DNA from 4 places in the Sphingobacterium sp. 1.A.5 genome. Region 4 is predicted to be linked to each of the others. Evidence: riboswitches for the same ligand, from Rfam matches in the RefSeq annotation. Region 4 holds a riboswitch; each other region holds the start of a gene.
What was found. Region 4 has a riboswitch for thiamine pyrophosphate ahead of thiM (hydroxyethylthiazole kinase). Riboswitches for the same ligand answer to the same signal wherever they lie in the genome.

Region 1 (8,283 bases), on a different contig from region 4:
TATGTCAAAATCTGCCAAGATGGAGGTGATATTATCTTCAGACAGCATTGAGTTTATGGGAATAAATTCTATACTTGAATTAAATTGGTTGACAAATGATTCAGCGCTTTCAACTTTGGGTTTTCCGATAAATTTTTCCTGATGTATCACTTGTCTGTTAAGGTTGTGGATTTCCAGAATGTCAAAATCAACTACGGCTAGTTTTCCAACACCTGCGGCAGATAGATATTGAATTACAGGAGAGCCCAACCCGCCTGCACCGACTACTAATACTTTGGAATTCTTCAATTTCCGTTGTCCTTCGACCGAGACTTCTTCCATAAAAATCTGTCTACTATATCGACTGAATTCTTGATCCATAATTTACCTAATTGATTGCAGAGAAGCAGTTGTCCCAATCCTTCATAATTGGATCATAACCGACTTCTTTTATTTTATTTTTTATCTCCTGCATGCTTCTTTCATCGGAGATTTCAAATTGTTCTAATGATTGCGGATCTACCGTATATCCTCCTGGATTCGTCTTTGAAGCTGCACTCATTGTTGTAGCGCCTAATTTAATAATATGATCTCTGAATTTTTCACTTTCCCGAGTAGAAATGGAAATCTCCAAGTCTGGATTCCATAATCGATATGCACAGATTAGTTGGAGTAGATGTTTGTCTTCCATAATAAAATTAGGTTCTACAAAACCTTCGGCTGGTCTGAGCCTGGGAAATGATACGGAATACTTGGTTTGCCAGTATTTTTTTTGAAGGTATTCCAAATGCATAGCATTATAAAAGCTATCGATTCTCCAATCTTCAAGGCCCAAAAGCACCCCCATTCCAATTTTATGGATTCCAGCTGAACCTATACGGTCAGGTGTATCGATCCGATAATTGAAGTTAGACTTTTTTCCCTTTGGGTGATAAGTTTTATAAACTTCTTCATGGTAGGTTTCTTGATATACCAAGACAGAGTGAACTCCAGCTTGATGAAGTCTTTCATATTCGTATTGAGATAGAGGTTGGACCTCGATTGAAATATTTGAAAAGTAGGGTTTTAAAAGACGGATTGCATTCAGAAAATATTCTATTTCAACAATTTTATTGGCTTCACCAGAAACTAATAAGACATGGTTTACGCCCATGTCCTTTAGGGCAAGTGCTTCTAGAACAATTTCTGTATTGCTCAGTGTCTTTCTTTTAATTTTGTTGTCCATACTGAAACCGCAATAGGTACAAATATTTTGACATTCGTTGCTCAAATACATAGGAGCATATAGCTGAATTGTCTTACCAAATCTTTGTTGGGTAATCTGATTGCTCATGATTGCCATTTTTTCCAATAGTGGTTCTGCTGCCGGACTGATCAAGTTGAGGAAATCCAAAATGTTTTTTTTTGGTCGATTTAAAGATGCTTGAGCTTCAATTTCAGTACATCTCATTATTCTATTTCCAACGTCAGACCAACTGAATTGATTTAAATAATCTTTTATTTCCATTATTAGTCCATTAAAAAAGAGGTGAGTGGGGAGGATGCATTAGCTTTATTATTCTCTGATGCGAGACCTGATTCGTAAGCTATTCTTCCAGCTATGACTGCCAATTTAAATGCTTCGGCCATTTTGATCGGGTTTGATGCGGTTGCAATTGCTGTATTTACTAAAACTGCATCTGCACCAATTTCCATAGCTTTGGCTGCATCGGAGGGTGTCCCAATTCCTGCGTCAACAACAACTGGTACTTGACTTTGTTCAATAATTATTTCAAGAAAATCAACAGTTTTTAGTCCTTTGTTACTACCTATTGGAGCGCCCAAAGGCATGACGACTGCGGTTCCAGCGTCTTCCAGTTTTTTACATAGTACGGGGTCTGCATGGATATATGGCATGACTACAAAGCCCAATTTTGCCAGTTCTTCTGTAGCTTTCAACGTTTCTATAGGGTCAGGCATTAAATAGCGTGGGTCAGGGTGTATTTCAAGCTTTACCCAATTTGTCTGCAATGCTTCCCGAGCCAACTGAGCAGCCAACACAGCTTCTTTGGCATTTCTTGCTCCGGAGGTATTAGGTAGTAAACTAACTTGTGGCAGGACTAAAGATTCCAACAGGTTATTTTCTTGGGATTTGGAATCAATTCGTTTTAATGCTAATGTAACTAATTCTGTCTGTGATGCTAACACAGATTCCGACATCTGTGTTAAATCGCCAAATTTACCCGTGCCAAGGAACAGTCTGGAACTAAATACTTTATCTGCAATTATTAATTTGTTCTTCATAGTTTGTTTTCAATTTTGTAATCAATTCAGGATTTCTTTTTATCAAACCGGATACTGCTATTCCATATATACCGATGTGGATGAGCTTTTGGATATCATTTTCTTCTATACCTCCAATAGCAAAAATTGGAGGAGTAACAATTTTTCCAGCTTTAATTTTATTACAGATGTTTTTATAACCTTCCAATCCTAGGATAGGGCTTAACTTCTTTTTTGTAGGCGTGAACCTCATTGGTCCTAAGCCAATGTAATCGCAGCCTTCCCTTTGACGTCGAATAACATCTTCATAAGTATTTGCGGTTCCACCAAATATTTTAGATTCTCCTAATATGTTCTTTGCTGAGTCAATTGACTCATCGTTTAATCCCAAGTGGATGCCATCAGCATCCATCTCCTTCGCAAGAGATACATGGTCGTTGATTATATAGGTTGCTTTATATTCTTGACATAGTTTTTTGATATTGTAGGCAAGTTTGTGAAGCTCATTAGTTGTAGGGTAAGTTTTCCACCTTAACTGAACCCATTGTATTCCGTTGTCTAAAGCATTTTTGACGTTTTCAATTTGATCGTTATAATCAAATCCATCAGATATATACTGGATTCTTTCAAGATTGTTCATTTTCAATTTCATTCCAAATCCTTTCCTTTTGTTTGCATGCTTTTATATATGCTGCTGGTTTATTTTGATTCCATATTGATCCCATTAGTGCTATTCCATCTGCTCCATTTTGTAAGACTTGGTCCATGTTCTGATAATTTATGCCTCCTAAACCAATTAGTTTCATTTCTTGGTTATTTCTGAATTTAATGTCTTTCAATACTGTCTTTAGCTTACCATAACCGGGTTTGGAGATACTTTTAAAAGTTGGACTTAAAAAAGCATAAGTCCATGTTTGATTTAAAGCATTGAATTCATCAATTGAATGAGTAGATGTGGATAGTTGTTGCCCAATAGCTATTAAATCTGGGTGTAAACTAATTCTATCCTCAGTATTAAAATGCAAGCGATTAATTCCAAGTTCGTGTGATAGGTGTTTATGCGAATGAAGCACTATTTTCATCCTATCAATAGGATTTACTTTATTCAAATATTCCAATACTGTTTCATCTTGTAAACCATATTTCCTGAAATGGAAAAGATCCATTCCATTTTCAAACATCTCATTTACATGATTTATTTCATTGGATATGATGCTCAATGGAGAAATTACAATGATCATAGATATATTTCCTTACCCTTTTCGATAAATTCTTGGGATTTCGCGAGCAAACCTTCTTCGGTTGCTTCCCTGATTTCTTGAGTGATTTTCATTGAACAAAATTTTGGGCCGCACATTGAGCAGAAATGAGCAACTTTTGCTGCATCTGCTGGCAGTGTTTCATCATGAAATTCTCTAGCAGTATCAGGGTCTAAGGACAAGTTGAACTGGTCTTCCCATCTAAATTCAAATCGCGCTTTGCTGAGGGCATTGTCTCTATATTGTGCTCCTGGATGGCCTTTTGCTAAATCAGCTGCATGTGCAGCAAGTTTATAGGTGATAACTCCATCCTTTACATCTTTTTTGTTTGGCAGGCCTAAGTGTTCCTTTGGAGTGACATAACACAACATGGCACAGCCATACCATCCAATCATTGCAGCTCCAATTGCAGAGGTGATATGGTCATATCCTGGAGCTATATCTGTCGTCAATGGTCCTAAAGTGTAAAATGGTGCTTCATCGCATTCTTTTAACTGTTTTTCCATGTTTTCCTTTATCATATGCATTGGGACATGACCGGGACCTTCAATCATTACCTGAACATCATGTTTCCAAGCTATTTTCGTTAGTTCTCCCAACGTTTCCAATTCGGCAAATTGTGCAGCATCATTGGCATCAGCAATAGATCCTGGCCTCAGGCCATCTCCTAAAGAAAAAGCAACATCATATTGCTTCATAATCTTACATATCTCTTCAAAGTGGGTATATAAAAAATTCTCTTTGTGGTGAAATAGGCACCATTTTGCCATGATGGAACCTCCTCTAGAAACAATTCCGGTTACCCTTTTGGCGGTAAGATGAATATATCGCAATAATACACCAGCATGAATGGTAAAATAAGAGACTCCCTGTTCAGCTTGTTCGATCAATGTATCTTTAAAAATTTCCCATGTAAGGTCCTCAGGAATTCCTTTTACTTTTTCTAATGCTTGATAGATTGGTACTGTTCCAATTGGAACTGGAGAATTTCGAATTATCCATTCTCTAGTTTCATGAATGTTCTTTCCTGTTGAAAGGTCCATTATGGTATCAGCGCCCCAGCGACAGGCCCATACAGCCTTTTCAACTTCTTCTTCGATGCTCGAACTGACTGCACTATTACCTATATTGGCATTGATTTTCACTAAGAAATTCCTGCCGATGATCATTGGTTCACTTTCGGGGTGATTAATATTGTTTGGAATGATAGCTCTACCTGCAGCAATCTCATCTCTTACAAATTCAGCTGTAATGTAAGTTGGTGTTTTTGCTCCGAAATTTTGACCAGGATGTTGTTCTGCCATTCCTTTTGTAACAGTTTCCAGTTGTTCTATCTTTTGATTCTCTCTTATAGCAACATATTCCATTTCTGGTGTAATGATTCCTTTTCTAGCATAATGTAGCTGAGTTACATTTGCCCCCTCGATAGCCCTTTTCGGTTTGTGGTTATATGAAAATCTCAGCTCATCCAATTTGGAGTCGTTCAATCTTAGGATGCCATATTCAGAACTTATATTGTCCAGGACTTCTACATCATTACGATTTAATATCCACTCTTCTCGGAGTCTATTTATTCCTTTTCGGATATCAATTGTGACGTTTTCATCTGTATAAGGACCGGAGGTGTCATAAATAGTGATTGGAGGATTAATTTCCACGGAGCCATTGGAAAGTTTTGTTGGAGTTAGCGATATTTCTCTCATCGCAACCTGTATGGGATGGATCTTTCCGGGGATAAATACTTTTTTCGAATTTGAAAATGGGTTCGTTGTTATTTCTTGTTCTTTCATGATTTTTTGTTTTAGGATTATCCACCTTGGGTTGCGGTAATGATTAGAATTGAATCGTTGTCTGCCAATGGAGTAACAGACCAGGAGTTTCTTGGAATAACTTGATTGTTAAGAGCTATAGCTACGCCATTTGTTTTGCCTTTGAGTTCCAAATGCATTAATTCTTCCAAATTGTTAATTGGAAAAGCAAAGTTTGTTAATTGATGATTGATGATTAATACCATTCCATTAAAGTTTATAAGCAATAAATATGCTTTAGGAATGGCTACATTGGATACAGGCGACCCATGAAAGACATTTTACTTTTCCCTCCGCTAGTATGATCTAGATCAGGTTGTAAGGGTAAAATCTCAGCCTGCAACAAGTGCAGACACCCCTAAAGCTTGGGCAAGTTAACTAAATGAATTAACTAAAAGAAATAATTTGTTATTTAAACTACACGTAAAAGCCTGTATGTAGTGCTGTTTACTTTAGGTTTATATGGTTTTGGGAATTCTTTTCTTTAAATTCTTTGTAGGAATTTTTTACATATACATGTAAGTCATAAGTCGTCCAATATTGAGCAGTTTCAAGGTCTGGTCTATATTCAACCATAAATTTTTCGAGTTCATCATTCTCCATTGGAATAATTTCATAAATGGAAACCTTATTGAATATTTGGTCGACCTCCATATTTTCGATTTCTTGATTCATGAACTTTTCAAATCTTCGTGCGTTTTTCCCTGCAGCACTGAATTTTTCATAAAAGAAAGTTATGGGTGAGCCTCCAAAAGGAGAAAGGAGGTACCATGGTGGTTTTCCAGAATAATGTAAGCCACCCTTAACATTGTAATCATGTTTCATGGCGTGCAATTCCTTAAATCTTGCTGCTTTTGTATTTCCCATTATGACTATTTCCTCTAATACGATAGCTTTCTTCTGAAGGTATACCAACTCTGGCAAATCGTAAGCTTCTATAGTGAGTGTATTCCAATGAGGATGGACAAACATGATACTGTCATATGGATTTGCGTCAATGTGAAATGATCCGTCAGCACCTGAATATAAGGTTTGCTTTGTTCTTTTATTAATTACTTCGATGTTTTTTAATAAAAGAGTACTATCACTGGAAAAGATAGTTCCCGGATAGCTGTACTGAATCTGAGCATATAGACCTGATGTGAATAGGAAATTAAATATGATGAAAATAATTAGTTTGAATTTCATGATATGATTTTTGGTTCCTAAAACTATATTCTAATTTAAGATTTATCGTTCAAAGATAATTGTGTGATAACTTAATTTAACAAATCCTGAGGAGAAATTATCTAGTTGCCTTATCTTTACGGCAATAACCTGGGTGAAATACATGATCCGAAACACAAAATTTGCCGTTACTGCCGCCATTTTATCTATGATCTGTGTACAGGGCGGAGCTTCCTTTGCAAAGCAATTATTTCCAGCTATAGGTCCAATAGCTACCACGGCATTGCGGATTGGACTTTCAGCAATAATTTTATATCTCATTACTAGGCCCAAACTCCATACTTTTACAAAGCAGCAATGGTTGTATTGTTCTGCTTATGGTCTTGGGATTGCTGTCATGAATTTGATTTTTTACATGGCAATTCAAAGAATACCATTGGGCCTGGGTGTAACTATTGAGTTTGTAGGGCCATTGTTTTTGGCATTTGCACTGTCTAGGAAATTGCTGGATGTTGTTTGGGCTGTTTTAGCTTGCGCAGGGATTCTCTTGATTGTCCCATGGCAAAGTAATGGTGTTGATCCTTTAGGTTTGTTATTTGCTTTGTTGGCAGGGACATTTTGGGCTGTATATATCATGATGGGGAGCAAAGTTTCAAAGATTATGGAAGGAAGACAAGCTGTTTCCGCCGGAATGATTATAGCAACCCTTTTTATCTTACCTTTTGCATTATGGGACGGAGCAATTTTGCATTTAAACCTGAGTCTATTTGGAAAAGGTCTATTGGTTGCCATTTTATCTTCAGCTTTGCCTTTTTCCTTAGATATGATTGCATTGGGTAAACTTCCTACTAAGACATTCAGTATTCTGACTAGTTTGCAACCAGCGTTTGCTGCACTTTCTGGTCTCGTATTTTTACATGAATTTTTGACCATTACACAATGGTTATCTGTCGCCTGTGTAGTTTTGGCGAGTATTGGTACAACTGTTTTTTCAAAGCGAAATGTCCAAATTCCAAAAAATCAAGAAGTTCAATAAGATTCAACAATTATTAATTCTGGGTGTTCTAAAGATATATTAAAATTTAAAGTTATGCCTAGAGATAAAGCTCCACAAATCAAGAAGCCTGATACCTATGATGCTTTGGTAGATAAAGGAATGAGCAAAGAAAAAGCGGCACGAATTTCTAATGCCCAAGCCGCAGGTACCATCGATCACAGGTCTAAAAAATTAGACGAAAGGACCAAGGTAGACCTAATGGCAGAGGCAAAAGAAATTGGTATTAAAAATAGGCATAATATGACCAAAGATGAATTAATAAAAGCAATCAGAGGCCATTAATATTCTTTGAAAATATTATCCTTCCAGGTTTATTATTCTATGCGATTGATCTAAGATGGCTACACATCTATCAGAACCTTTAGTTCCAATTATTTTATTTTCTTTTTCTTCTATTAGGTAGCCTTTTGCTTTTAAATAGGCTATGAAAGCATTTTTGTGGTCTAGATTGAAGTTTGAAATTACTTGTGGGAATGTTGTAAATATTCTATAGTGTCCAATTTTCCTGTTTTTTCTAATTTCATCAGATTTCACTGTCATGAGCATTATTCCACTTCCATAATCAGCGAAATAATATCCATCAGCATTAAACATTCCGACTGCTATTAATCCTAATCGATGTAGGTCCTCCTGTTTAATAGTATATTCTGGCGTCCTGAGTTGGTCAATTTTATGTTGCACGCCGTATGCTTTTAATTTCTTTGCGTCTACCATTAAATTTTCCGGTAAGTTTGACTGACTATTTGCCCAC
Region 2 (8,283 bases), on a different contig from region 4:
AATGAGATTGATTATATTATGGTCTTGAACAACCAAGAATTTGAATGGAAGGATTACAGAGTTATTAAGGAAGAATATGCATCTGATCACTTGCCGTTATTTGCTGAGGTGGTTTTTAGATAGTAGACATTAGACAATAGACATAAACATAAGAAAGGGTAGAGTTTAGGGATGTGTTATGGAAATAGTTAATAAATAGGATGTATAGGCGTTAAAGTATTGTCTAATTTGGGAATGATATAGGGGGGAGGTATTATGGATGATGTTTGTATAAGATTTATTATCTTTATGTTCAAACCAATAATTATGAAGCTAAAATCCCTAATTCTTCTTTTTGGGTTAATTAATTTTTCTTTTCTTGCTTATTCTCAGACGGAAAAGGACAAGTTGGATATCTATACTATTTTTCTGAATTCTTTTGTTAGTGATATAGTTGTTATTAGCGACGAGACTGTCATTGCGAAAGATGAAGTTCGAATTCCTTATCAAGAGGCCGTATCTAAAATTCCAAAATTAGACGAAGAGGGATTTAAGGATTTATTTGAACAGAATAAGCAAAAGACCTTATTAAATTTTGAAAATCATTCTCAAAAAAAAAATAGTTTTATTAACTCACTCTTCTTATGAAGATATATTTGGTAATGAGGGGGGTGGTATAAATATTACAAGACCTTTCCAAAATCGAATGGATTAGTTAGACTTTCAAATTTTGGTTTTAATAAAGAAGGAACACAAGCTGTCTTTTTCTATGCTTACTTACAAGAAGGAAGAGCTGGAGTTGGCTACTTAGCTATCTATGAAAAAGCAAATAATCAATGGGTTTTTGAAGATAGGGACGATATTTGGGTGTACTAGGTAAGAGAGACAATAGACAATAGGCATAAGAACGGATGCTTCTTAAAGGATTATTTTAATTTTTGATTGTTTTTGTGTCTTTCTGAATCTCGCATATTTTTTTTGTCAAGGTTTTTTTCCAGCGCTGATGTCAGATCAATTCCAGTTTGGTTTGCTAGGCATATCAATACAAATAATACATCTGCCATTTCATCGCCTAAATTTACTTCTTCGTCCGATTTCTTGAAAGATTGCTCTCCGTATTGTCTTGCCATGATCCTGGCTACTTCACCTACTTCTTCCATTAACATGGCAGTATTTGTAAGTTCATTGAAATAACGGACTCCCGTTGTAGTTATCCATTTATCAACCATTTCCTGTGCTTCTTTGATGGTCATATTTGGTTTTTTTAGAAATTATCCTTGTCCTTTGTATTCATGATGATGGTTACTGGTCCATCATTTAGTAACTCAATTTTCATGTCTCCTCCGAAAACTCCCATTTGAACATTTTTATTTAACAATTCTGATAATACCTTTCCCATTTCTTCATACATAGGTTTAGCTATATCTGGTTTGCCAGCACGAATAAAGGAAGGTCTGTTTCCTTTTTTTGTTTGCGCAAAAAGTGTGAATTGGGAAATCAATAAAATGTTTCCATTGATATCTTGAATTGATTTATTCATTAGGCCATTCTCATCAGAAAATATTCGCAGGTTCACCAGTTTCTGAGCTAACCATTGTAGGTCTTCTTTTCCATCTTCTTCTTCTACTCCTAGAAATATAAGTAAGCCTTGGTCTATTTTTCCGGTGATTTGTCCTTTTACGGTACATGAGGCATAGGTTACACGTTGGATTACTGCTCGCATGGTTTAAAAATATTAAGTTAAAATGGATTTGGCAAGATTTTATTTGAGGTAGGTGGAGACTTCAAGCTTGGCAAATAGAGGTTGCCGGGTACAGCAAGCATGGCAACCTCTTTATTGTTTATTTTTAAAATCTGATATTCAATCCTAACATGGCATTGGTTTCTGCCTGTGGATAGTAGAAATTAAAGTAGTCTCTTTGTCCAACGGACTGCATAATCATGCTGTATGTATAACCAGAGGTAGCATATTTCTCATTGAAGATATTGTTGACCATTAAGTTGAGGTCTATTTTTTCTATTCCAAATGCTGAGAAAGTATATACCGCTTGAAAATTATTGACGAAGGATGGAGCGATACTTCTGTTCTTGCCTGATGTATTATCCAAATATATTCTAGATATATATTTGCTCAAGAAACTAAAGCTCAAAGCTTCTATAGGTCTATATGTAATATTATTTGAAAGGACTACTGCGGGCGATTTTGCTATATCAGTAGACTTATGGGTAATTAGTTCATTTTTTACGACATTAAAATCTGCATCATAAACAGGTATGTGCTCTACAAAATCCTTGATTTTATTTTGGCTCAATGCTGCGGTAGCTGCCCATAAGAATTTTGGGTGTACTCTCCAGCTAGCATCTAATTCAAAGCCCAGTCTATAGCTTTTGTCCACATTGATTCGCACTGCTGATCCAACATCATTCAATGCGCCGGTAGGAATCAATTGGTCTCTATAAAGCATGGCATAAGCGTTTGCACCAAGATTGAAGTTTTCATTTCTAAACCTATACCCAGCTTCAATATCTTGCATCTTTTCGGTTTTCGGGAATTCTCCGATTGGATTCTCTACATAGTCATTTCTTGTTGGTTCTTTGCTCGCAAAAGCATAGGATGCATATAAGTTTGAATTGTCATTTAAGAAATATGTAATACCCGCTTTTGGATTTATGAAATTATGGTGGTCATCAAATTTAAAGTCTTTGATTTTGTCATCATCACCTTTACCATTGTAAACTATATTACGATATTGCAGGTCTAGATTGAAAAGCACATTTTCCAGTCTGTAATCAGCCTTGGCAAAGAAGTTGAAATCATTTTTATTTGCCTGGCTGAAATAATACTTTTCTCCTAATTGATCATCAGGAATCAAGTTAGCCCAAATCACTTCGCCATAGTGGTCGCCTTTATATTGGTTGTATGCTCCTCCAAAGGTGAAATTTAGATTGTTTGAAGGTTTATATATCAAGGAATAAGTCAAGCCATAAAAATGGTTGTCCAACCACCTCCTACGGATTAGATCGGTATTTTTGATAATCTCACCGTTTTGAAGTAAAGTATCGATTCCGTAATGAGTTAAACCATCCATTGACCTAAATTCTTCATAATAACCAGCTCCACGTGTATAATGTAGGGCAGTATTGAAGGTCATCTTTTCAGAAGGGCGATAAGAGTAGTTTAGATGCGCATGGGTTTGGGTATAATTATCTGTTTGATTGTCATAAGTATAATAGTTGTATTTGCGATCTCCATTCAAGAACCTCTCTCTTTCAGCGTCGAATAGCCATAAATTATCTGCATATTCCTCAATTCTATCTTTATTTCCGGTGAAAAGAGGTTCTGCCAATCCATACCAAGCTTGGTAAGTTTTTTCTTTCCCTGAGAATACCGTTGCTTTTAAGGTGTGCTTATCGGTGTATATTCCTCCATCTACATAGAATGATTTAAGATTTGATGATGCTCTATCTACATATCCGTCAGAGCTTATTCTTGATAAGCGTGCATTGAAGGCATATTTGTTAGCGATCAATCCTGAACCAGCTTTTAATGTATTTTTCCATGAATTATAAGATCCGAATGCGTTATTGAATTCCAGATATGGTTTTTCTTCCAATCTATCTGTTTGGAAATTGAGTGAGGCTCCAAATGCTGCGGGTCCGTTAGTTGAAGTTCCTATTCCGCGTTGGATCTGTATACTTTCTGTATTAGAAGCAAAATCGGGAAGATTTACAAAGAAAGATCCCATACTCTCGGGGTTATTTAGAGGGACTCCATTTAATGTGACATTAATTCTTTCATTGTCGGATCCTCGGATTGTCATATTGGTATATCCGATACCGGCACCAGCATCAGAACCAATGACCACTCCTGGTGTTTGGTCCAATAAATACGGTATATCCTGTCCAAGATTTTTTTTCTGGATTTCCTCTTCATTTAGTGTTTTAAATGTTGTTGCTGAGTTTTCTTTTGCACGTGTTGCAGAGACATAAACCTCCTCAAACTTAAAATCCTCATCTTTTAATTGTATGGAAAAATTAGCTACGACAGATGGATTGATTCTTGAAACTTCCGATTTATAACCGATAAAAGAAATTTTTAAGTTATAGAATTGGTCTTTCAGGTTGCTGAATTCGACGATTCCTTGATTGTTTGAAGATTTGGTTTTTCCGTCAATAGTTACGGTTGCACCTATTGCTGGGGCTCCAGAACTATCTAAAACCCTTACAGTGAAGGTTTGTTGTGCATAGCTCATGAGCGTTAGCAAACATAAGGCTATAGTAGCCCAAAGCTTGTTGAACATAATAAATTTTTTGTTTTAATGAGTTAAACTTTCTTGCTGCAAGGGGTTACAACAAGTTTTATTTAACCGCCCTTTCCCTACGCTGGCATTACCCAGATCAGGTTTGTGTTTCTTGTATGTTGTTGAAACACAGGGTATAATCTCAGCCTGTCTTTGTGTTATTAAACAAGGCACCCCTAATAGATAGGGCAAATCTAGGCTTTTGGTTGAAAAAAACAAAATTTTAATAATATTGTAACAAATTCGTAATTATTTTTTTATTAGTTAAACTGATTATAATTTTTTGTAAATTGCCTGCAATGCCCTCGATGGGTTAAATTCGCTAACTTTTAGAAAAACGGAACTTATATTTTTATGAACTATTACGCTGCTGATGTTGTGTTTCCCGTTGCCGGTCTTGCTATAAAAAAGGGGGTCGTTGCGATGGACGAAGATGGAGTTGTTAAGGGTGTTTTCAATCCAGGTGAGATAGATGAGACCCTGATAGAACAATTTAAAGGGGCGTTAATCCCAGGTTTTATTAATGCACATTGCCATTTGGAACTCTCGCATATGCTTGGTGTAGTTCCAAGAAGGACAGGTCTTCCAATCTTTCTTTCTACAGTAATCAATGAACGGGGAAATCATGAGATGAAATTGGAAGAGGCAATCGAAGCAGCTGACAAATTAATGTACGAGAATGGCATCCAAGCCGTAGGTGACCATGTGAATTCTGCAGTTACAGCAAAAATCAAAGAGACTAGCCCTATAAAATATCATACCTTTGTAGAGGTCATGGCTACTACCAAGGAGGATGTAGTTACAAGAATCGACATTGCTAAGGAAATTGAATTCCACTTTGACTATAAACATTCTTCGATTACCCCACATGCACCATATTCATGTTCCAAATTTTTGTTTAAAACTCTTAAAAGAGCAATCAGTGAGGATAATATTATCAGTATCCATAATCAAGAAAGTGATGAGGAGAACAAGCTTTTTAGATATAAAGAGGGGGAGTTCTTGGACTTTTTTGAAAAGATGGATGTGGTTATGGAGGATTTCAGGGCGCAAGCAAGAAATTCCATTCAATCTTACCTGCCTTATATACCTGCCAAGAATAAATTGATATTAGTCCATAATACCTACACGTCAATTAAGGATCTGGATTTTGTGGATAGGATGGGCAGATCTGTTTATTTCTGTTTGTGTCCCAAAGCTAATCTTTACATTGAAGATAGAATCCCAAAAATTAATAATTTCATCCTGGGAGGTCATGATATCGTTATTGGCACAGATAGTTTGGCGTCAAATGATACGTTGGATATTTTAGAGGAATTGAAAGTTATTCACCAAGAATATCCAGAATTGGATTTTAATGAAACTATCAAATGGGCTACTTTAAATGGGGCAAAAGCTTTGAATTTAGATAGCGAATTAGGTTCATTGGAAGTTGGAAAAAGACCAGGTTTATTGTTGCTTGAAGGTATGGATACCTTCAAGCTCAATCCAAAAGTTAAGGTAAGAAGAATTAGATAGTTTTTAATTCTATTTCTTCTTATACCTTTGTATTCATGAAACATTGGAATATTAAGGTTACCGGAAAGGTTCAAGGTGTTTTTTTTCGAGCATCTACGAAGGCTGTTGCTGATCAGTTGGGTGTAAAAGGTTTTGTAAAGAACTTATCCGATGGTTCAGTTTATATCGAAGCAGAAGGCGATGAATTTGCCCTTGAATCTTTGTTGGAATTTTGTGGGGAAGGTCCAGAAAAAGCTGAGGTAGACCAAGTGGATTATGAAGAATCCACAGATCTTAAGGGATTTCGGAATTTTGAGGTTATCAAGAAAAATAAATAAACGTGTCGGTAATTAAGAAATTTGTCAGCGATACGATGATTTATGGTCTTTCGACCATCATTTCAAGAATGCTGGGGTTTGTGATGACCCCATTCTTTACTGCTAAATTCTCAACATCTATTTACGGTATTTTCACCAATCTATTTGCGATAGCTTCCATGCTGAATGCTGTCTTAGCTTTTGGAATGGAGACTACCTTTTTTCGTTATCTTCAAAAAGTAGAGGGAGATAAGAAGAAAGTGTTTGATAACAGTTTTTTCATCACGCTTATCACTACGGTCATCTTTCTGTTGACCGTATTTACGTTTCTACATCCTATTGCGAATTGGTTGAGTCAAGGAGAAAATACTTCTGACTATATGGTGTATGTCAAGTTATTTGCATTGATAATAGCGGTTGATGCGGTTGCTGTAGTTCCTTTTGCGAAATTACGTGCAGAAGGTCGTCCTATCCGTTATGGATTTGTAAAGCTCATCAATATTCTTGTATTTATTTTCATCAATCTATTTTTATTGGCATGGTTACCTAAGCTCAACATTTCTTCAGAATTTTTCAGGGAATTCAGTGCTGGTTGGTTTCGTGAAGGTTGGTTAGGGAATGTGTTTATTGCTAACCTTATTGCTAGTGCGGTTACTCTACTTCTCCTCATTCCACAAATATTGACCTTTAGATTCAGGATTGATTCGAAATTGATTCGCGATATGCTAGCTTATTCCTTTCCCATTTTAATAGCGAACATTTCTTTTATAGTCAACGAGAATTTAGATAAAATTATGTTTCCTAGACTCTTGCCTGGGGAACAGGGGGATGCTGATTTAGGAGTTTATGGTGCTGTTGCGAAAATCGCTGTATTTCTAAATCTATTTGTTACTGCATTTCGATTGGGGGCAGAGCCATTTTTCTTTTCATATTCCAAGAATGAGAATGCGAAGAAAACTTATGCGATGATCATGGAGTATTTCGTAATTGCCATGATCATTGTAATGGTTGGTTTATGTGCTAATTTAGATTGGTTGAAGAATTTTATTAGGGGCGGAGAATTGGATAGAGATGCCTATTGGTCGGGATTATTTATCGTTCCAATATTATTGTTCAATTATGTCTTATTAGGTATATACATGAATTTGTCGGTATGGTATAAATTATCAGATCAGACAAAGTATGGCCTTTACATCTCTGTTATAGGCGCTGTAATTACGATTATTTTAAACGTTTTACTTATTCCGAAGTATTCATACGTAGGTGCTGCAATCTCAACGACATGTACATACTTGGTTATGGTCTCTTTGTCGTATTTCTGGGGTCAACAAAACTATTCAATTCCTTATAAGACAAATAAGATAATATTGTATTTAATAGCGGGATTTTTGGTGTCCTGGGCAGCCTATTACAGTAATTTCTGGATGGGGAACTTAATCTTGATTCTGTTCTTGGCTGTAGTGGCTTATGTAGAAAAAAACAATATTCTTAAAATTCTGAGGAGGGCTTAAGAATTAAAAAAAGAAGTCGCTTATTAAGCGACTTCTTCTGCAAAATTAAATCTTATTTCTTCTAGGACCTCTTGGATTTCATTTACGTCCTGAAGGCTAACTAGTTTCATTCTATATTCTTTGAAATTTGGAATTCCTTTGAAATAATTGGCGTAATGCCTACGCATTTCAAAAATTCCGGTTTTATCGCCTTTCCATTCGATTGATTTGACCAAGTGGGTATTGCAGACATCAACACGCTCTGATACTGTTGGGCCATCTAAACGTTCGCCGGTATTAAAGAAGTGTTTTATTTCTCTGAATATCCAAGGGTAACCAATAGATGCTCTTCCAATCATAATTCCGTCTACTTCATATTCTTGTCGCCAAGCAGCTGCTTTTTCCACTGAATCAACATCACCATTTCCGAATATTGGGATTTTTATCCTTGGGTTTCTCTTTACATCTTTGATCATCGACCAGTCAGCCTGTCCTTTGTACATTTGTGCCCTTGTACGGCCATGAATTGCCAAAGCTTTAATGCCTATGTCCTGAAGTCTTTCTGCCACTTCATATACATTTTTGGTATTGTCGTCCCAACCAAGTCTTGTTTTTACAGTAACAGGAAGGTGGGTGGCATCAACAACAGCTTTGGTCATTGCAACCATTTTGTCGATATCTTGCAGTAAGCTAGCTCCT
Region 3 (8,283 bases), on a different contig from region 4:
AAATATTATTTTGACCATGATGGTATTGTTCTCAATAAAACTTTCAATGTAAACGGAGTAGAAATAAAGAAGTTAAAACCCAAAAACATTCAAGCTGATTTTGCCGAATTTGAAGATGGTATTACCATAACAAATGAATCAAAACCAAAAATCTACGACCTCAGTATTACAAAAGATTTCCATGGCCACATAGTAGGATTCGGTTGGGGATCATATGCCGGATTTGGAACAAGAGACAAAAGGGACATTGCCAATATAAGGGCAATGCCAGAACTAAATGTTCATGCAATTTTCCCAACCTTAATTATTCAAGAAGATGCGGAAAGATTACATGGAATGATCGTATTCATAAATAGAGCCGGTGGTTTTATGTTAGGTGCTGAACTTCAATTAACCAATTATACAGAGGATGGACGAGTAGTTTTCACTAAATATGTGATTGAAGACGACCCAAAAAATCCATTACTAATGGCATCAAAAGCAATATTAACCCCAATTCTGTACAATAAAGAAGGATTTTATATCATAAGAAATGGTGCAGGTGTGGATCTTGTAGACGCTAGAGATGCATTAACTTGGGGAAATTATGTTCCTGTAATGAGAAAACAAGATTAAAAAATAAAATTTAATGCCCATACATAAATTTCTATTTATGTATGGGTTATTATTAGTTTTACAAATTCAACAAACTATGTTGGCTCGCCGTAAACAAATTTCGAATCACAATATTCATCTCATTTTCCTTCTGCGCTGCTCTAATTCCTAACAAAGGCATTAACTCTGCCACATTCATCCTAATCTCTTTCGCTAATTCCCTTGAAGCCCTTCCTACTTCTGCAAAAACCTCTTCATCCCCAACTTTATTCAACAAGGCATCATCCCAAATTTTACCAGCCAATTCTTTACAAACCTGTACCTTTGTATCAAATTCACTCCTTATCCCATCTATCTGCCTAAATCTTGATTTACTAAACTTTTCCGCCCAAACTTGATCTTTCGATTTTTCGAAATAATATTTCTCTATTAAATCCAAAAATCTCCTGAACATACCCGTATAATTCATTAACAAAGTCAATTCTGCAAATGGCATAAAAGGAATATTAAAAAGAGCTGAATCAGATGATTTATAGGCAGGGTCTAAAATAAACGCATGTGATTTCGGAACTTGAATCTTATCTAGGGAAAAAGAATGACTTGCCGTACATTCCAAACCGAATGTATCCCAATCATAATGCACCAATACATCTTCACGAGGGACGAAAAATGAATAATAAACAGATTCACCAGCGTCATTTTTTAACACTTGTCCTTTTTCGACTATTTCTGCGTTCAATGTAAAGTGCGTTAAATGAGGTGCTCCGGTCGCATAACTCCAAAAACCAGAAATAACATAGTTATCGTCTATCAATTCTGCCTTTCCTCCTACTCGACCACTTCCACCAAAACAGACTTTAGGATCTTGCCAAACCAATTTTGATAATTGAGGATCGATAAAGCCGGCAAACATATTTGCCCCGGCACACAAGGTAACCGTCCAAGCTAGTCCCCCATCCCAATATGCCAACTCTTCCAATAGCTTCAACCCATTAGGAAAAGGAATTTCCAAACCATTCAATTCTTTTGGAACCCATAGGTTGAACCAATTATTTGAATATATAAGGTCCAGTTGATCTCGAGTAAGCGCTTTATTTTTTATTCCCGAAGCTTGTAATTCTTGTATTCTTTGTATCGTATCTTGATTAAGCATTTTGCGATTTAATAAGTTCTTGCCCCATAATTTTCCGCCATTTTAGATAGCCGAAAATAGCGACAATAAATAAAAAGGTTGTCAAAGCAGCAAATAGATAAAGGTTTTTATGGATTAACAACGGTATTGCAAATAAGTTGCTGATATTCAACAATATCCAGTTCTCAATCTTTCTTTTTGCCAAAAGCCACATTCCTGCCCATGCAGTAGAGGTTACCCAAGCGTCCCAAATTGGAACATCAGAGTCAGTAATTCCTTTTAATAAGAAATAAAAAATAAAGAATCCGATAAATACAATACCAAGTACAACCATCCATTCAGATTTCGAAGCCTTGGTGATCGGTTGTTCTTTAGCTTGCCTATTACTCACCCAATACCACCAACCATAGATGCTCATAATGAGATAATAGATCTGTAATGCAATTTCTGCATACAATTTAGCATGGAACAAAACCATCATACCGCTAGTGATGCCAAGGATACCAAAGAAGTAATTAGAAACCTTATTGTTCTTGGACAGCAAGACTTGAACAATGCCGCAAAGCACAGAAAAACGCTCCAACCATGAGGTTGCTTGAAAAGCTTGAATTATGTTTTGTAATATTTCCTCCAAAATATATGCATTAGGATTTGCACTTATGGAGATTAAAGAAGGGATTCTTATTATTCCTACGCCAGCATTACCTGGATCAGGTTCATTCCAAAAAAACGGAATTGGGTATAATCTCAGCCTAAAAATATGTCCCGTCTCTTCGACAGGACATATCAGCACCCCATAAGTATTCTTATGTTATTTATCTAACTGCAGAATTGAAGATGTACGCGCTCTTGTAGATTCACATAACGCTGGATCATCATTCAATTTCTTACCCCATGAAGGGATCATTTCTCTCAATTTCTTACGGTACGAGTCCGATTTTGCACGATCAGGAAAACATCTCTTCAACAGATTGATCATAATCGCTACGGATGTTGAAGCACCTGGTGAAGCACCCAACAATGCAGCAATAGAACCATCAGCGCTAGAAACTACTTCAGTTCCAAATTCCAAGATACCACCATGTTTTGGATCTTTCTTAATTACCTGAACACGTTGACCTGCCTTCTCAATCTCCCAGTCTTCCATTTTGGCAGTTGGCATAAATTGTTTCAAGGAATCCAATTTATCCTGAGGCTTTTTCATAACCTCGGTAATTAAGTATTTTGTCAAAGGTAAGTTATCCAATCCTGCTGAAAGCATCGGACGAATATTCGAAAGTTTAATCGACGCTGGCAAATCGAAATATGAACCCTTTTTCAGGAACTTAGTCGAAAAACCTGCGTAAGGACCAAATAACAAGGCTTGCTTGCCATCGATATATCGAGTATCCAAGTGAGGCACAGACATTGGAGGAGCTCCAACAGAAGCCTTTCCATATACCTTGGCGTGATGTTGTTTAATGATTTCCTCATTGTTACATCTCAGCCATTGGCCACCGACAGGGAATCCACCGTATCCTTTTGCTTCAGGAATACCAGATTTCTCCAGTAATAATAGGGAGTGACCACCTGCACCTATGAATACGAATTTCGCTAAGATTTCACGTTTTTGACCAGTTTTTAGGTCTTTAACTTCTACTTCCCAGCGACCATCATCTTCACGGTCTATATCTTTTACCTCTTGATTAAGGGATAATTTAATATTATCCTTTCCATCTAAGTAAGTGATTAAATCTTTTGTTAAAGCACCAAAATTCACATCTGTTCCGATTTCCATTTTAGTAGCTGCAACTGCTTCATCATCTGAGCGACCATTCATCATCAATGGAACCCACTCCTTCAACAAAGCCTTATCCTCAGTATATTCCATACCTTTGAATAAGTTTTCCTTAGTCATTGTTTCAAACCTTGTCTTCAAGAAGTTCACATCCTTCTCACCGAATACGGCAGACATATGTGGTACACGACGGATAAAATGACTTGGATTTTTAATGATATTCTTTTCGACTAGGTAAGACCAAAACTGCTTAGAAATTTCATATTGTTCTGCAATACTGATTGCTTTATCAATTTTTACACTTCCATCAGGTTGTTCTGGTGTATAGTTTAATTCACAAAGGGCCGAGTGACCTGTTCCGGCGTTGTTCCATGCATCTGAACTCTCTGCAGCAACAACATCTAAACGTTCTATAATCTCAATATTTATGTCTGGACTTAGCTCATTAATTAACGTACCTAACGTCGCACTCATGATACCTCCACCAATCAATACAACGTCGACTTCCGTTTTCTTTGTTTTCTTACCCATGGTTTTTAAATGAAATACAAAATTAATATTCAGTTTATATTTAAGCGAATAAATTTGTCAGAAACGTTTCAAATATTTGTGATTTTATCAATATTCCCCCTCCTACTTATTCAATTCTACCACAAACCCATTTTTTTGGCACGGCAACCTTTCTATTCAGCAACATTTTTTGTATTATGCAGTTTATTTTCCACTTTTGTGGACTTTATAGTATTGAACATAAATAATTATTTATATGAAATTGTTAGCCGGGAAAACAGCCTTAATCACTGGGGCATCAAAAGGAATAGGACGTAAAATCGCTGAGGTATTTGCCCAAAATGGTGCAAATGTGGCGTTTACTTACCTATCATCAGTAGAAAAAGGGCAATCTTTAGAAAAAGAACTTGAACAATTCGGAACAAAAGTAAAAGGTTACCGTTCGGACGCTTCCAAATTCGATGAAGCAGATAAACTGATAAACGATATTGTAAGCGATTTTGGAACTCTTGATATCGTCGTAAACAATGCTGGAATAACCAAAGATGGTCTGCTAATGAGAATGACCGAAGAAAATTGGGATGATGTCATCAACATCAACTTAAAATCTATTTTCAACGTGTCTAAAGCAGCATCTAAAGTAATGATGAAAAACCGTAAAGGTAGTATCATCAACATGAGCTCTGTAGTAGGTGTTCAAGGAAATGCTGGCCAAGCAAATTACGCTGCCTCCAAAGCTGGAATCATAGGATTCTCTAAATCTTTAGCTAAAGAGTTGGGATCTAGAAATATACGCACAAACGTAGTAGCACCTGGCTTTATCCGTACAGAAATGACAGATGTTTTAGATCCAAAAGTAGTAGAAGGTTGGGAAGCAAACATTCCTTTGAAACGTGCTGGTGAACCAGAAGATGTAGCAAATGCTTGTTTATTCTTAGCATCTGACCTATCTTCATACATTACAGGTCAGGTAATCCCTGTATGTGGTGGTATGTTGTAAAATTTAATCCTATTCATCAATCCATAAAAAGACTTCCTTGCGGAGGTCTTTTTTGCTTTTTGGTTATTGTATATTTGCAGCAATGGAACTGCAACAAAAAATTTTCAATATAAAGACTGAAACTGAGTTTAATGAAATTGCCATTGATATATTCAGATATCAGGCAACAAATAATCCTGTTTACAAACAATATATTGATATTTTAAAAGTGGATCAATCACAAATCAAAAGCTATAGAGAAATCCCCTTTCTACCCATTCAGTTTTTCAAATCCCAGGACATTATTACGGATGGAAAATCTCCAGAAATAACATTCTCATCTTCTGGTACAACTGGAATGATCACCAGCCAACATCTTGTAGCTGATGTAAATCTGTATATTGAAAGCTTCAGGAAAGCTTTTGAACTGTTCTACGGAAATGTTGAAGATATGGCTATTGTTGCACTGCTGCCTTCTTATCTAGAGCGATCTGGATCTTCATTAATCTATATGGTTGATGATCTGATCAAGAGATCTAATAACTCCGAGAGTGGATATTTCCTGTACAACCATCAAGATTTATTCAACACACTAAGTACACTGAGAGATAAAGGTAAAAAGACAGTTTTATTTGGAGTAACCTACGCCTTATTGGATTTCGTTGAAAACTTCAATATAGATTTCCCCGAATTGATTGTCATGGAAACAGGCGGTATGAAAGGTAAAAGGAAGGAGATGATTCGAGAGGAGCTGCATAAAATCCTCTGTGCAGGTTTCCATGTTGAAAGCATTCACTCCGAATATGGAATGACTGAACTACTTTCCCAAGGATACTCCAAAGGAAATGGTCTCTTTCATACACCGCCATGGATGAAGATCTTGATCAGAGATACAAATGATCCTCTTTCATTATTGGACAATAAAAAAACAGGAGCAATAAATGTCATTGATCTTGCCAATTATTACTCCTGTTCATTTATAGCTACTCAAGATCTGGGCAAGTTCCATCAAGATGGTTCTTTTGAAATCTTGGGTAGATTTGACAACTCTGATATCAGAGGTTGCAATCTTTTAGTTCAATAGTTTATTGTAAACTAGGGTCATCAAAGGTATTGCCCGCATTGATATCTCCAGTATCATATCCTTTCTTAAACCAATACATACGTTGTTCAGAAGAACCGTGGGTAAAAGATTCTGGATTAGATTGACCATAAGCTTGCTCTTGGATATGGTCATCTCCTACCGCAGCAGCAGCGCGCATACCTTCAACAATATCATCATAGGTAATTTCTACATCCGTAGTTTTATTCAAGTGATGAGCCCAAACACCAGCATAAAAATCTGCTTGTAATTCGGTCATTACCGAAATTTTATTGTTCTCACGTTCACTCAACTTAGATCTCAAAGCATTTGTCTGAGAAAGAACTCCAAAGATGTTCTGGATATGATGACCTACTTCATGCGCAATAACATATGCAAGTGCGAATTCCCCTTTCGCCCCATATTTTTGAGCCAGTTCTCTATTGAAACTTAAATCAAGATAAACTTTTTGATCCCCAGGACAATAAAATGGCCCAAAAGCAGATTGACCCATACCACATCCTTCAGTTTGTGCAGCATCTGTATAGATTACCATAGTAGGCTTTGGATAGGATTTGCCATTCTCTTGGAAAATCTTGGTCCAAACGTCATCAGTACTTGCCAACACTACATCAGCAAAATCCATCAGCTTATCTTCCTCAGGAGTAGATTGGTATTCACCTTGTTCATTAACAGTTCCCTGTTGCTGTGAACCACCCATTTGATTCAGGATTTCATTGGGGTCTCCACCCATCAAGAATCCAATGATTAAAACGATTACACCACCGATTCCTCCTAGAGTCATTTTCTGTCCACCAGACATCCCTCTACGATCTTCAATATTTCCGCCGCGGCGGCCACCTTGCCATTTCATAAGTATATTTTATTAAATTTTAGTTTGTTCTCGGTTACACTACAAATTCTTTGCCACAGCATAGCGTGTACAATAACTTAGTTCTAAGGTACAATTCATTCTCCTCATTTAAAATGCTTATCTTTGAATTCATTTAATATTACCAAACATATGTTATTAGACGATCTGAAAAACAGAAGTGAAAATCAATGCGAACTATGTCGCTCTTCAGAAAACCTTGAAATATACGAAGTCCCTCCTACCTCAAATCCTTCTTTAGATAACAGTATTTTGATCTGTTCTGTTTGCAAAGGACAGATAGAAAAAACAGAACAAATTGACCCTGAGCATTGGAAAGTTCTTGGTGAAACCATGTGGTCTGAATTTGCACCAGTTCAAGTGGTTGCATGGAGGATGTTGAGCAGATTGAGAAATGAAGCTTGGGCAGCCAACAATCTTGATATTTTATACCTTGATGATGAAACCCTCGAATGGGCTAAGAAAACAGGAGACCACGAAGCAGATGCAACAGTGGAATTTCATCAAGATTCTAATGGAACAAGACTTTTTGAAGGTGATACAGTCGTATTAATCAAGACCCTAGATGTAAAAGGATCGAGTATTTCTGCCAAATTGGGAACTGTAGTTAAAAACATTAGACTTGTTCCTGACAATACAGAGCAAATAGAAGGCAAGATTGAAGGCCAAACTATCGTTATATTAACAAAGTACCTTCGCAAAGGTTAATATTAGTGTAAACGGAAATTTATTTATGAAAAAGTTATTGTTCACAGCATTAATTGGATTGGGTTGTTTACAAGCCTATTCGCAAGAGAAAATCGATGCTGTTAAAATGGAAGAAGTGATTGCGAAACCTCAGACCCAAATTCTGGACGTTAGAACTTCCGAAGAATATGCAGGCGGACATATTCCAAATTCAGTAAATCTGGATTGGAAAGAAAAGGAAAAATTTGCCGAAGCTATCAAAAATTTTGACAAAGACCAACCTGTCTATGTTTATTGTCTAGGTGGTGGTCGAAGCAAACAAGCAGCACAATATCTGACAGAAAATGGCTTTAATGTTTATGATTATTCCGGGGGCATGATGGACTGGAGAAATGCTGAAAAACCTGAAATCAAACCTGAGGCTGGTAAAGAAGCTAAAGGAATGAGTACAGATGAATTTGACCATGTAATCAATTCATCAGACTTGGTTCTCGTAAATTTCTCAGCAGTTTGGTGTGTTCCTTGCCAAGAATTAAAACCTACAATCGACAAAATCGAAAAAGAACAAGCTGGAAAGGTAAAAGTGGTAAGGATTGATGCTGATAAAAACAAAGAATTGATGAAAGTTTTG
Region 4 (8,283 bases):
CCGAATCCCGCTCATTTTCAGTGGCGGAAAGATGGACAAAATGCCGCGGCCTCTGTGCGTGGGGATTGCCCTTCGACTCCGCTCAGGGACCGACCTTGGATGCTTTCAAGCAATTATCTCCTCAAAAGAGATAATTGATTAGAACGGCATCCTCGGCAATAAGGCATTTTTGTCCATGTGCGTTGGACTTGTGCGACAAGCCACCTTAAATGAGCAAGCGTTTTGGTTACTTTTGCGCCTCAAAAGTAACTGCATCTTGCCATGAAATGGCATTATTCATTAGTGAAAATTAGCTATGCTGAAGATGGTTGGTGAAGACACCAACCATGGCGACCAGGACACCAACCATGGCGGCCAGGAAAACCAACCATGGCATTCGTGGCCTCCACGACTGCAAGACCTCTGCTATTCTCCTTTCTACCTTCTTCTACTCTCCTTCGTCTCTTGTTCGGACTTTGTTCGGACCTCGTTCGGAGCTGCTTCGGAATACACCCGAACAAGGTCCGAACGAGGTCCGAACGAAAGAATACGGAGAGTGGAACAAGACTGGAACAAGAGTGAAACAAGATTATATAAAAAGCATTCAGGACAATAAGAATACATCCTTCCGAAATTGTTCAACTGCATGTTCGAAAATGACTACATAATTTTTCAATAGTTAAAACAATGTTATAACATCAATTAAAAATTATTGATTTTTTCTTAATCAAATTAAATACTAAACAGTTTTTTATCACTCTTTATTAAAATTAATAGAAAAGGGTTTGGTTTTTGTCTATTGAAAATCGACAACTCAACCAAAAATTGTATTTATGGAAAATCAAGATCAGGACCTAACAAAAAAATACAAAGCATTTATTAGTTATAGCCATAGTGACAATCAAGGGGAAGGCAGAAAGTGGGCAGATTGGTTGCATCATGCTTTAGAAACTTATGAAATCCCCGAGGATTTAATTGGAAAGAAGAATGCTGCCGGTGAAGAAATCCCCAGGCAGATATATCCTGTTTTTCAAGATGAAAAAGAATTATCAGCTAGTTCTAGCCTTAGTGGCTCCTTAACATCAGCCTTAGACCGTTCTGAATTCCTTATTTATTTGAGTTCTCCCAAATCAGCAAGATCAACATATGTCAGGGATGAACTTAAATATTTTAAGCAAACTGGAAAATCTCAAAAAATTATCGCTCTGATCATAAAAGGCGAACCAGAATATGGGAAAGAAAATACCGATGCCCAATGTTTTCCAGATGAGTTGAGGTATAACATTGACGAGACCGGCAAAATCCTTTATGATCAACCCGAGGAGGTATTGGCTGCAGATGTCAGAATTCCAAATACGCAAGAAGAAGGTTTCACATCGGCAGAAGGATACAGAAGATATTTGCATGATAAAGGTACACCTAATCATCAAATAAAAGGATTGGTCGATGAATACAAAAAAAGACTCGACCTTGCATTGTTAAAGATTATTTCTGGAATCTTAGGTGTGCCATTGGCAGAATTAACCAAACGAGACCAAGCCTACCAATTAGAAAAAATAAAGCAGAAAAACAGGAATATCAAAAGGATTGCAACTGCAATTGGGGCATTAGGAGTTATTGCAATATTGGCGGGCATCTTTGCATGGAATCAGAGAAATTCAGCCTTGAAAAATCTTGCGAAATCATTATATGCATCAGGAATAAACAAGCTTACGGAAAGTGAGTATGGTGACGGTGCAGCTTATATTGCAGAAGCTACACGCCGAGGCGATGAGAGTGCAGCCTTATTTGCACATTCTATGTTGGCGGTACAGGAAGACTTGATCAGAATGCCCAATGTAAATTTTGGAGGCATTAGATTCTCGCCCAATGGTAAATGGATTGTTGGATTTGCAAGTGCTGGAGACAATAGCAATGTATTGCAAGTATGGGATGCAACAACCAGAAAACAGTTGATACAAAGAGATGATATATCTTCTAACCAGCCTCGATTCCCCCAATTTGACGAGAAAGACAATGCTTATGTAGTCAATTCAGATCTTGAGATCGTCAGATATAATATGGCTAATGATAAAAAAGATATCCTCCGTCCTAATCTCGACAGTAGTTTTATTTCACTTACCGCCATTTCTCCAGATTCAAAATATATAGTCATCAACAAACAATCAAAAGATGTTATTTTTTTTAATACAGTCACTAAACAAGAGCAAATATTAATCAAAAATGATCAACTGGTTCCTACATCAGCTTATTTTGACAAGACTTCAAAAACTTTATATATCAATCGTGGCTTGAAGGAAGGTAATGAATTGACTATCTATGATTTGGCAACCGATATACCAAAGGAAATTTTTAAAAAGTCGACCAAATTGGGTTCAAACCCTCCTGCCTTTAGCAAGGATGGCAATCAAATTGCTTTTCGTAATTCTGAAGGCTTATATTATTTTAATAAAAGCAACGGTATCAATTGGTTTTTACCAGGTCCTTTTTACATCAAGTTTGTGGGATTCACTGACAATGGTAATTTATATATCGGTGATGAAGCTCAGATTGTACAGGTGAATACCAATAATGGTTCGACATTAAAGAACACAGAATTACCGCGGAATATCTTCTTCTTGACAGACTTGATGAAAATGATGGAAAAGGATCCTAGTGACGAAGATGCAACATCGCCCGACTGGTCCCAATATCTAGTGAGTAATAATTCGCAAACATTTATAGAAAATAAAAACACCACCCCATTAAGGGTGGCTCAATATTATGAAGAAGGAGGATTGTCACATGCCCATCCTGGAATCACAAATGATGAAGCATTTTTAAGATATAAGGGCAAACCCGCCTTGGCAAAGTTGAATTTAAAGACAGGTCAAAAAAACAATGAGTTCATCAAGATTCCAGAAGAAATAGCACTTTTTTTAGTTCTTCAAAAAAGTAAAAAGATATTGGTCAAGGGAATAAGTGGCAAAACCTATTTCTTTGATGCCAGCAATGGCAAACCTGTTGGGAAGCCATTTGATTCCCAAGTAAAAACTTACATCTTCAATAAGGACGAAACCGAAGTAATGGCCAGGACAAGCAATAAAAGTTTCGCTGCTTGGGATATTGCTACCGGTAAACAGACCCTTAATTTTGCAATGGATCAAGATATTCCTGGGTTTACTGTAAGTCCAGATTTCAAAACCGTGGTGATGGTGAAACCTGATGGCTGGTCCATCATGGATATTGCATCCAAGAAAGTCTTAGCCGAGGGAAAAGAAACCATTAACAGTGGCGCTTTTAACCCAACCAGCGAATACTTGGTTATTATCAGCAAAAGTGGAGATGCGAAAGTTTTGAAAACAACAGATTATAAACCAATATTTCAGGTTAAGACCATTGCAGCGCCATTTATAGTTTTCAATAACGAGGGGAATGTAATGGCCTTATCTGAAGATGCTACGCACATGCGACTTTGGAATTTGGAAACCAAAAAATCCTTCGGCCAAAATATTCGGATCAGTAGGTTTACGCAATATTTCCACTTTTCGGATGATGATTCAAAGATTTTTGTTCAGGATGATGGTGAGAGATTTGCTTTTGCCGCAAAAGTCGTTGATGCAAAATCAGGGAATATTCTAACGATGCCGTTTATCAATCAAAAATTCGATGGTATCTATATCATGCCAGGTGATAAACAGATTATGACTGTGGAGTCTTTGGTTAATGGAATGGCAATCCATGTTTGGGAAACGCCAGGGCAAGTAAGTATGTCAAAAGACCAATTGGCAAGGGATTTGGAAAAATTCTATGGCAAGAAATATGATAATGAGACTGGAGCTATCTTAAATTATACCGACAGCACAGGAGACTATAACACTTGGTATTTTGAAGACCCATTCTTAAGAACTGTTTCACCGAGTTCAAATGAAAAAATCACGGATGTTTTGAAGAAGAATTATCCGATCAAGAATGAGGCTAATTTGCAGTTATTGGCAGTAACTTATGATTATCATCCATTGGCACGAGCGATGGTTGCCAATTATTTCAGCAGTAATCCTGACACAAAATTAATTGGCCAAAGATTAGTTGAAATTACAGACAAACAGCTATTAAAAATCAAAAACAAGGAATTAAAATCTGAAGTTGAAAACCTTCTCAAGGAAGCTAAACAGAATCTTAGTAAGTAATGAACATGAAATTAACAAGACGGCAGAAAGGACTTTTAGGGATATTATTCATAGTTTTTTTGATTATTATTTCATGGGTTGGTTTATCCAAGTTTTTCCCGGAAAGTAACACTTTGAGGTACTTACCCGATAGGATTTACAGAATCATAAAGATAGTTTTTGGGGGTGACCCAACAGCATCAGGTTTGGAAGACAATGATGTACCTTGGGAACTTATTGTTGCTAAGATATGTACTATTGGTATCCTGATTTTTGGTGCTTTCAAAATTATCCAAAAGGTCTTTTCTGAACAACTGAATTTGTTAAAAGCATCATTTAAAAAAGATCACGTCATCTCTGTAGGGATTTCCAAAAAAGGTAGACAGCTGTTTAAAAACCTGAAAGAAGAACACCATAAAAAAGCTGTTGCAATTGAAAAAGAAACTGAACATGCCGATATTAATTCTGTCAAAAAACTAGGTCATATTGTAATCATTGGAAATGCTGAGGAGGAAAATACCCTCATCGAAGCTGGAATCAAGAGAGCATCAACTCTAATTGCTTTTTTGGAAAATGAACAAACTGTTATTGAAATCATAGAGTCTATACAGGACATCTATGATGAATCTAAATGCACAAATCTTCTAAAAGCATATTTGCATATTAGTAATCCTCGTTTAATTGACCTTGTTAAGAATACAGGCATTCATTTTCAGAAAAACAATATTGACCTACATTTCTTCAACATCCAAAAGATGTTAGCGCGACAGTTCTTTGCTCAAATTCCATTGGATATGCAATCAAGTGGAAAGCAATTGTCTGATATTAAAAAAATAGTATTCTTGGGATATGGAGATTTTGCGAAAGCGATGCTGATTCAAGTGATGAGAATATTCCATATTTCAACTGCAAATGACCTTCAAGTTTCCATCTATTCTGAAAAAGCCGATAAAGACAGAAAATATTTTCAAGAGCAATATCCTAAAGCTCAGAAAATATTCCCAATTGCCTTTAAAAATTTTGATGGATCATACAATGAAGTGATAGAACAGGAGAAATTAGCGGACAACGATTCGGATGTTTTGTTTATAACCAGTTTTGATCAAGATCAGCAAAACCTGAATGCTGCTTTAGAGATATTGAACAAAACTCAACAAGTCTCCTATCCTATTTATGTTTTGAATGCAGAAGGTAAGGGCCTTCGGAAGTTAATCCGTTCTTCTGATGAAATTGACAGGATCAAGTTTTTTGGTCAGATGGAAGATATTTGTGACTTAGAATTTATTACTGGCGAAAAACAAGATCGTTTAGCCCAGTCTATTCATGATGATTACAGAAAATTACTTTCTGGAGCAAGTTCCGAATCTTCGAAATATACCTCTGATTGGCATACCTTGACAGAAGATGCTAAAGACGCCAATCGGGCACAAGCAGATCATATACCTTATAAGTTTTTAATGACTGGCAAAAACTGGCCAGTTCATGAACCTCAAAACATAATGTTCACAGAAGATGAGGTAGAAACGTTAGCCATAATCGAACATAACCGTTGGATGGCACATCGCTATATCAACGGTTGGGATTTTGGGGAAGAAAGGAACGATGAACTCAAATTGCATCCCTCCTTGATTCCATGGGAAATTCTCAGTGAGAGTGAAAAGCAAAAAGACCGCGACACCATACTTCGTATTAAAATCTTATTAAACTCATAAGAATTCGAGATAGCCTTTATAATTTGACTTTGCAGATTGTTTAGGCTATCTTTGATTTGGCTTTAGGGGTATTCTGAAAAGAATTGAGAGAGTCCCTTTGAACCTGATACGGTTAAAACCGGCGTAGGGAAAAGCAATGATCGCTTGGCATTTTTTTATGCCCCCTTCCTACCCTTTTTAGCCATTAATGTAATTTAAAATAATATTAATGGAAAACGACATTTATACTTTGCTCACTCAGGTACGATCCACAACACCACTCGTACAAAACATCACCAACTTTGTAGTGATGAACAACACCGCCAATGCTTTATTGGCTTTAGGTGCATCGCCTATTATGGTACATGCTGAAGAAGAAATCGAAGAGGTATTAACCTTTTGCAACTCCCTTGTAATCAATATAGGAACTTTGAGTAAACCTTGGGCAGAAAGCATGATTTTAGCTGCTTCTTTTGCCAATAAAATTGGGAAACCATGGATATTGGATCCTGTTGGTGCTGGAATATCTTCTCTTAGAAATGAAACCTTGAAAAAATTATTGGCCCTCAAGCCAATAGTAATAAGAGGGAATGCTTCTGAAATCATGGCGCTCCAAAATTTTGGGTCTACTGGAAAAGGAGTTGATAGTACGGAAGAAAGTTCAACTGCACTGGAAGCTGGTAAGTTTTTGAATAAAGAATATGGATCAATCATATGCATTTCTGGGGAAATAGATTATGTAATTTCTGGAGATGAAGTTGCCGAAATTGCCAATGGATCTGCGATGATGACCAAAGTGACAGGGCTTGGATGCACATCGACAGCTATCATTGCAGCATTCTTGGGACTTGGCAACAATCCATTTCAGGAAGCGATTGCTGGAGTTGCAATAACTAGCCTTGCCGGTGAGTTATCAGCCTCCATCTCAAAAGGTCCCGGAAGCTTGCAATTGAACTTATACGATACGCTGTATAATCTCAGTAAAGAACAGATCTCTGAAAATCTTAAGCTCAAGAGAAATGCCAATCCATCCTGATTTTCCCTATCCACTTTATTTGGTCATATCTGAGTCTGACTGTAAACATTTGCCTTGGCTACAAGTAGCTGAAGCGGCAATCCAAGGAGGGGTTGATATTATTCAACTTAGGGAAAAGGATATTTCAAGGAAAGAGTACTTGCAGAAAGCAATAGATCTAAAAAATATAACAGACAGGTATGCTGTGCCTTTGATCATCAATGATGCAGCAGATATAGCTGCTGAAATTGGTTCTTGGGGTATACATGTTGGTTTATCAGATATGCAACCACTTGATATTATCTCCACCTATGGCGATCGTCTTAAAATTGGTTGGTCCCTGGAATTTGCAGAACAATTAAAGGATAAGGAGATGCATGCCGTCCATCATTTGGGGGTAAGCCCAATTTTCAAAACTCCTACCAAGACGAATACAGTGACAACTTGGGGTATTGATGGATTGGAAGAATTGTCCAAAACAGTTTCTAAGCCAATGATCGCTATTGGAGGGATGAATATTTCAAATGCTGGAAAAGCATTTGAATCAGGGGCAAATAGTATCGCTGTTGTTTCAGCTATCTGTGCAAGCACAGATCCTAGGAAAGCAGCAGAAGAATTAAAGGGAAAAATCATATGACAGAAGATAAAAAATATCAAACACCTACAGTATTAAGTATTGCAGGGTTTGATGGCAGTGGTGGTGCAGGAATTCAAGCTGACACAAAGACAATTTCATCATTGGGGTGTTATGCTATGAATGTACTAACTGCTTTGCCGGTCCAAAACACTCAAGGAGTAAGAAATATTTTTGAAATACCTACAGAAGCAGTCAAAGAACAATTAGATTGCCTCTTTGACGACATCTATCCTGACAGCATTAAAATTGGAATGGTCCATAGCAGTGAACTGGTTGAGGTTATTGCAAACCACCTTAAAGATTATAGAGGAAGTATAGTATTCGATCCAGTGATGGTTTCAACAAGTGGTCATCGATTGATAAAGGACGAAACGATTCAGGCGATTAAAGAGTTATTGTTTCCAATTGCATCTATTATTACTCCAAATTTGGATGAAGTTTCCGTGCTTGTAGGAAAGGAGATTTCTGACGTCAAGGCTATGGAAGAAGTTTCGGAAGAGATCCTTGGACTAGGTTGTAAGTCTGCTTTATTAAAAGGAGGCCATCTAGACAGCGATATTTTAACGAGTATCCTTATTCAACATGGTAAACCAGCGCAATATTTTGAATCTAAACGAGTTAACACCAAAAACACTCATGGTTCAGGATGTACACTTTCTTCTGCAATTGCCTCTTTTTTAGCGAGAGGGTTTAACCTAACTCAAGCAACAGAAAAAGGATTATCGTATGTTAATAGTGCTATACTTGGCAGTAAAGATCTCGTTATAGGCAAAGGCAACGGACCTCTAAATCATTTTTTTAACCCCATAAAAC

Region 1: it holds a riboswitch for thiamine pyrophosphate, as region 4 does, so the genes downstream of both, thiS (sulfur carrier protein ThiS) here and thiM (hydroxyethylthiazole kinase) in region 4, are expected to answer to the same signal.
Region 2: it holds a riboswitch for thiamine pyrophosphate, as region 4 does, so the genes downstream of both, CRT24_RS07465 (TonB-dependent receptor) here and thiM (hydroxyethylthiazole kinase) in region 4, are expected to answer to the same signal.
Region 3: it holds a riboswitch for thiamine pyrophosphate, as region 4 does, so the genes downstream of both, pnuC (nicotinamide riboside transporter PnuC) here and thiM (hydroxyethylthiazole kinase) in region 4, are expected to answer to the same signal.

What each region holds. Positions count from the first base shown of each region.
Region 1 covers NZ_PEBA01000023.1:253,520-261,802, reverse strand. The annotation lists gene CRT24_RS11650 (HesA/MoeB/ThiF family protein) at 1-360, opposite strand, end outside; gene thiH (2-iminoacetate synthase ThiH) at 368-1,486, opposite strand; gene CRT24_RS11640 (thiazole synthase) at 1,489-2,262, opposite strand; gene CRT24_RS11635 (thiamine phosphate synthase) at 2,234-2,893, opposite strand; gene CRT24_RS11630 (thiamine phosphate synthase) at 2,868-3,482, opposite strand; gene thiC (phosphomethylpyrimidine synthase ThiC) at 3,479-5,290, opposite strand; gene thiS (sulfur carrier protein ThiS) at 5,308-5,514, opposite strand; TPP riboswitch at 5,580-5,678, opposite strand; gene CRT24_RS11615 (hypothetical protein) at 5,756-6,496, opposite strand; gene CRT24_RS11610 (DMT family transporter) at 6,639-7,511, shown strand; gene CRT24_RS11605 (Rho termination factor N-terminal domain-containing protein) at 7,566-7,814, shown strand; gene CRT24_RS11600 (DUF6882 domain-containing protein) at 7,830-8,283, opposite strand, start outside.
Region 2 covers NZ_PEBA01000012.1:97,632-105,914, reverse strand. The annotation lists gene CRT24_RS07485 (endonuclease/exonuclease/phosphatase family protein) at 1-123, shown strand, start outside; gene CRT24_RS07480 (hypothetical protein) at 307-627, shown strand; gene CRT24_RS07475 (nucleotide pyrophosphohydrolase) at 906-1,232, opposite strand; gene dtd (D-aminoacyl-tRNA deacylase) at 1,244-1,702, opposite strand; gene CRT24_RS07465 (TonB-dependent receptor) at 1,827-4,280, opposite strand; TPP riboswitch at 4,338-4,468, opposite strand; gene CRT24_RS07460 (amidohydrolase family protein) at 4,635-5,798, shown strand; gene CRT24_RS07455 (acylphosphatase) at 5,834-6,115, shown strand; gene CRT24_RS07450 (lipopolysaccharide biosynthesis protein) at 6,118-7,605, shown strand; gene dusB (tRNA dihydrouridine synthase DusB) at 7,629-8,283, opposite strand, start outside.
Region 3 covers NZ_PEBA01000056.1:165,366-173,648, forward strand. The annotation lists gene CRT24_RS16475 (DUF4302 domain-containing protein) at 1-615, shown strand, start outside; gene CRT24_RS16480 (acyl-CoA dehydrogenase) at 674-1,747, opposite strand; gene pnuC (nicotinamide riboside transporter PnuC) at 1,740-2,360, opposite strand; TPP riboswitch at 2,397-2,533, opposite strand; gene CRT24_RS16490 (malate:quinone oxidoreductase) at 2,538-4,034, opposite strand; gene fabG (3-oxoacyl-[acyl-carrier-protein] reductase) at 4,270-5,013, shown strand; gene CRT24_RS16500 (acyl transferase) at 5,096-6,076, shown strand; gene CRT24_RS16505 (neutral zinc metallopeptidase) at 6,078-6,947, opposite strand; gene CRT24_RS16510 (alkylphosphonate utilization protein) at 7,098-7,673, shown strand; gene CRT24_RS16515 (rhodanese-like domain-containing protein) at 7,699-8,283, shown strand, end outside.
Region 4 covers NZ_PEBA01000013.1:52,739-61,021, forward strand. The annotation lists gene CRT24_RS20630 (hypothetical protein) at 327-647, shown strand; gene CRT24_RS08675 (TIR domain-containing protein) at 813-4,148, shown strand; gene CRT24_RS08680 (NAD-binding protein) at 4,154-5,839, shown strand; TPP riboswitch at 5,894-5,986, shown strand; gene thiM (hydroxyethylthiazole kinase) at 6,048-6,854, shown strand; gene thiE (thiamine phosphate synthase) at 6,838-7,470, shown strand; gene thiD (bifunctional hydroxymethylpyrimidine kinase/phosphomethylpyrimidine kinase) at 7,467-8,283, shown strand, end outside.